2 regions of the Planococcus beijingensis genome follow, and region 2 is predicted to be linked to the other one. Evidence: riboswitches for the same ligand, from Rfam matches in the RefSeq annotation. Region 2 holds a riboswitch; the other holds the start of a gene.
What was found. Region 2 has a riboswitch for S-adenosylmethionine ahead of sat (sulfate adenylyltransferase). Riboswitches for the same ligand answer to the same signal wherever they lie in the genome.
Positions count from the first base shown of each region.

Region 1: it holds a riboswitch for S-adenosylmethionine, as region 2 does, so the genes downstream of both, IRE19_RS02640 (methionine biosynthesis PLP-dependent protein) here and sat (sulfate adenylyltransferase) in region 2, are expected to answer to the same signal.

Region 1 covers NZ_JADHDZ010000001.1:579,196-581,598, reverse strand. Annotated here, with positions in the region: gene IRE19_RS02655 (cobalamin B12-binding domain-containing protein) at 1-161, opposite strand, end outside; gene IRE19_RS02650 (hypothetical protein) at 178-531, opposite strand; gene IRE19_RS02645 (antibiotic biosynthesis monooxygenase family protein) at 528-833, opposite strand; SAM riboswitch class I at 1,128-1,231, shown strand; gene IRE19_RS02640 (methionine biosynthesis PLP-dependent protein) at 1,308-2,403, shown strand, end outside.
Region 2 covers NZ_JADHDZ010000007.1:157,475-159,877, forward strand. Annotated here, with positions in the region: gene IRE19_RS15915 (SLC13 family permease) at 1-54, opposite strand, end outside; gene sat (sulfate adenylyltransferase) at 73-1,236, opposite strand; SAM riboswitch class I at 1,372-1,478, opposite strand; gene IRE19_RS15925 (NAD(P)-binding protein) at 1,741-2,373, shown strand.

The DNA.
Region 1 (2,403 bases), on a different contig from region 2:
TTTTCCCATAATTCCCCTATCCAATACATGGCAGGCGTCAATATATGCTGGTAAAGCTCATTTTTTGTATGGTTTTGCAAATAGGCTTGAACTGTATACAAAGCCTGCTTTTCATTGCCGGCCAAAAATAACTCGGCCAACTTTTTAGATTGATTATTCATGTCAGCCTCCTTTACTCTATGAATGTTTCAACACCGCAATGGCACTTTGCAAACAACCTGACATAAAGACTTCTTCCTCTTGTTCTGTATTCCCCGGAAGGATCTGCAGTAAGCGCTCAAAATTATCGATGATTAAGGCTCTTTCAACATTCCGGCTTGTCAAAACAGTTTCCAACCAAATGGCGTACTCAATAAATACCTGTTCATCCTTGAGGGAAAACGCAGTCTCCAAATGATCCAAGTGGTGATGGTTATCTTTTTCTGTATGCTCAAAACCGCGCTCTCCAAAACGCTCCCAAAGTGTCGGGTATGCAGCATATATGCTTTTTGCCGTTTCAGAAGCAATTTTATTTTTTACGTCGTTCTTCATTCTGCCACCACTTCGTACTGCCGAACAACAGGGATAATTCCCGCTAATTCCTGGTCCGGGTAATTTTTCTCGAGATCATGGATCTCCTTGAATTCCTGGCTTCTCACCCACGCCATATAAGATGCTTTCGTATGCCATTCCATATGGACCGTCAATTCATTTTTCTTTTTGGTGTTTTGGATCAATCTAAATAAATGAAAGCCTTCCGCCCGATCGACGCGGCGTGAACGCTTTTGGTAAATCCCGATAACTTCCTCGGTTTTTTCAGGCGGAACAACCACCGTCGAAGTGACAATATACATTTGCTTTCTCCTTTATACACAAAATTTCCTCCATAAATTATAACACTTCGATATGCGAATTAAAAGAATACCGCGGTTCTGTAGTGATGAGCCCTGATTCTTTAACTGGAAGCAAATTATTCTACTTACTGATGCGACATCCGATCTGACATGGATGTACAAGGCTCTATCTACTATTTCCGCTTACTGTTTTCTTTCTATTTTAACTATTTAAAATTCACCCTTGCTTTCCATGGTTAAATGATTTAAGATTAGAAACATCGTAATAGATACAACATAAACTTAATAAGATATTTCTTATCTAGAGAGACGGAGGGATTTGGCCCTGTGAAGTCTCAGCAACCAGTCTGACGAAGACACGGTGCTAATTCCAATAGGCTGCGCCTAAAAGATGAGAAGAATGCGTTTCTAGACAGGGGCTTTCTTCTTTCATTGAAGAAAAGCCCCTGTTTTATTGTTGGGAGGATGAGTGGAATGACAAAAAACAGCTTGGAAACTTTATTGGTTCAATTAGGCAATCGCAGCGATTCAACTACAGGAGCTGTGAATCCGCCCATATATTTATCGACGGCTTATGAACATGAAGGACTTGGCAAATCGACGGGCTATGATTACACACGAACCAAAAACCCGACACGCGCTGTCCTTGAAGAAGGCTTTGCGGAACTCGAAGGCGCCGATGCCGGATTTGCCTGCAGCTCGGGAATGGCGGCTATCCAATTGGTCTTGTCCCTCTTCCGTCCTGGCGACGAATTGTTGGTTCCGGAAGATATATATGGTGGAACATACCGCCTGCTTGACCACTTTACTTCCGCCTATAACATTCATCCCACCTATGCCGAATTTAAGAACGTTGAAGATACAGAAGAAAAAATAACATCGAATACACGGGCATTGTTCATTGAAACGCCGACCAATCCACTCATGCAGGAAATTGATCTTGTTGCCTATGCAGCTTTAGCGAAAAAGCATGACCTGCTGCTGATTGTCGACAACACGTTCTTGACCCCCTATCTCCAGCAGCCGATTGCACTCGGAGCGGATATAGTCATCCACAGCGCCACGAAGTACATCGGCGGCCACAACGATGTACTCGCTGGTTTGGTTGTCGCAAAAGGCGAAAGCATTTGTGAAAGGCTTTCAACATTCCATAACTCGGTCGGCGCCGTACTGTCGCCTTTCGATTCCTGGTTGTTGATACGCGGATTGAAGACTTTGCCATTACGCATGCGCCAACATGAAGCCAATGCCAAAACCATTGCGGAATTCCTGTTGCAGCAATCAGTTGTTTCTGATGTGCTCTACCCCGGAAAAGGTGGCATGTTATCCTTCCGCCTGCAGGACGAAGAATGGGTTGGCCCTTTTCTTGAAAACATTAAACTCATTACATTTGCCGAGAGTTTAGGCGGCGTCGAAAGCTTCATCACTTATCCGGCTACCCAAACCCATGCAGATATTCCATTTGAAGAACGTACCCGGCGCGGCGTTTGCAACCGGCTATTGCGCTTCTCAGTTGGCGTCGAACTCGCTGAAGATTTAATTGCCGATTTGACACAGGCATTTTCGAAAT
Region 2 (2,403 bases):
CGCACTGACCATAGCAATGATGACAATTAGCACAAAAACCATTGAGACTGACATGGGCAACCATCCTTCAATTTAGTTACTTGTTACGGTCTCCCGCAAGCCTTTAATAAGTACATCGGCTACTTCCGGACGGGAAAACTGTTTTGGCGGCTTTTCTCCGTTGCGAAGCAATTCGCGCACTTTCGTGCCGCTTAAATGGACGTGGTTTTCTGAAGTGTGCGGGCACGTCTTGGCTGTTGCCATGTTCTCACATGCATTGCAGTAGAACGAATGCTCAAATTTAAAGATTTGGATGCCCAGTTCTTCTTCAAACTGGCTGATGAACTCCTGTGCTTCGTATGTGCCGTAATAGTCGCCGACCCCTGCATGGTCGCGGCCGACAATGAAATGTGTGCAGCCGTAATTCTTGCGGACAATGGCATGAAGAACCGCTTCTTTTGGCCCTGCATAACGCATTGCTGCTGGATAGATCGCGAGGCGTGCTCTATCTGCCGGATAGTAATGCTTCAAAATGACCTGGTAACTTTCCATCCGCACTGCCGCTGAAATGTCATCCGATTTCGTTTCACCCACCAATGGGTTCAATAATAAGCCGTCGACTACTTCCAGTGCTGCTTTCTGAATGTATTCATGTGCACGGTGCACCGGGTTGCGCGTTTGGAAACCGACAATCGTCTTCCAGCCAAGTTCTTGGAACAACTGGCGCGTTTCAACCGGATCCAAGTGGAATTCCTCGAATTCGCTGTGGTCTGGTCGATTCAATAAAGTAATCGGGCCAGCTAGGTAAACATCGCCGCGTTCGTATAATTTCTTCACGCCGGCGTGTGCTTTTTCTGTTGTTCCGTAAATTTTCTGTGCTTCCAATTGCTTGTCATATGCGTATTTTTCCGTCAGTTCGATTGTTCCGTAAATGACGCCGTCTTCGCCTTTTAAAGCAATTTCATCGCCGACCTGATAGCTGTCCGCTTCTTCTGCCGTAACCGACAGCGTAATCGGAACACTCCAAACCGTTCCATTGCTGAGACGGGATGTATGTACCACACTTTCATAATCTTTTTGGCTGAGGAAGCCGGTCAACGGACTGAAGCCGCCGATGCCGATCAATTCCAAATCCGAGATTGCCCAATCCGAAATGAATAAAGAAGGAAGCGACTCTGCATTTTTCAATGCCTTTTCTCTTTCACTGCCCGTCACCTGTCTGTTTACCAAATTTCCACCGTGTGCTTTGCTTGTCATTTCATTACCTCCAAGGTTAGTTTTATGTACTGTCGTCTATTTCAAAAACGTTCTGAAACCAAATCTCCAAGGCGTTCGGACAAAAAGAAAAGGACCCTCTTCGACAAGAAGAAGGTCCGAAAAAACAAAACGATCTTCTTATCTTCTAGGCTATTGAAAGCCTATTGGAGTTAGCACCGTTTCCTTAAAGGAGGGTTGCTGAGACATCAAAGGGCCAATCCCTCCGTCTCTCTTGATAAGAACGCATATTCAATTTTCATTTGAATTGTTTGAAATATTTGATTTTACAAAGTATATAATAGACTATTCCCAGTGTCAAACTATGTTTTAAGTTTTTTATTTTTTTCTATACCGAAAAGTTGGTCTATCAACAGGTGATGGATAAAAAAATATTTTTGTGATGAAAAAAATGAAATCTGAATTACCAGGATGAATTGAATAGCGACCGCAAAACGCATGGAGATTATTTTTGGTAATATTAAAAGAGTTGAGGAGGCGGATAAGATGACGGTGATTCCGATCATGATTGAAATGAAAGGAAAAAAAGTGATTGTTGTAGGTGGAGGGCGCATCGCGAAGCGCAAGCTGAGTGGTTTGGTGGATAGCGGAGCAGAGCTGTTGGTCATCAGTCCGGTGGCCGATCCTGCCATAATCGCTTGGGATGATGAAGGTAAAATTCTCTGGAAGCAGAAATGTTTCGAGCCAGGGGATGCCGAAGAAGCTTTCATGATGATCATCGCCACCGATGATCCGGCTACAAACGCAGAGTCCAGAAAAGCTGCACCTTCCAATTGCCTAGTGAACGCCTCTGATGAAGCGGAAGCTGGCAATATCCATTTTCCAGCTCATGTCAAAAGGGGAAAATTGAGCATCGCAGTTTCTACAAACGGCGCCAGCCCGATGCTGGCAAAGAAAATCAAGCAAGATCTGCAGTCTCAGTTTGATGAAAGTTATGAACAATACCTAGATTTTCTTTTTGAAGCAAGACAGCTTCTAAAGAAAACAATGATTCCACAAAACGCAAAAGAAGAATACCTCCGTGGCTTTCTGGATGAATCCTTTTTACAAGTTGCGTCACAAGAAGCGTCACTCCGGGAATTGCGGCTTTTGATGAATAAAAAAAAGGACTTGGAATAATTCATTCCAAGTCCTTTTGAGCTGATAAAG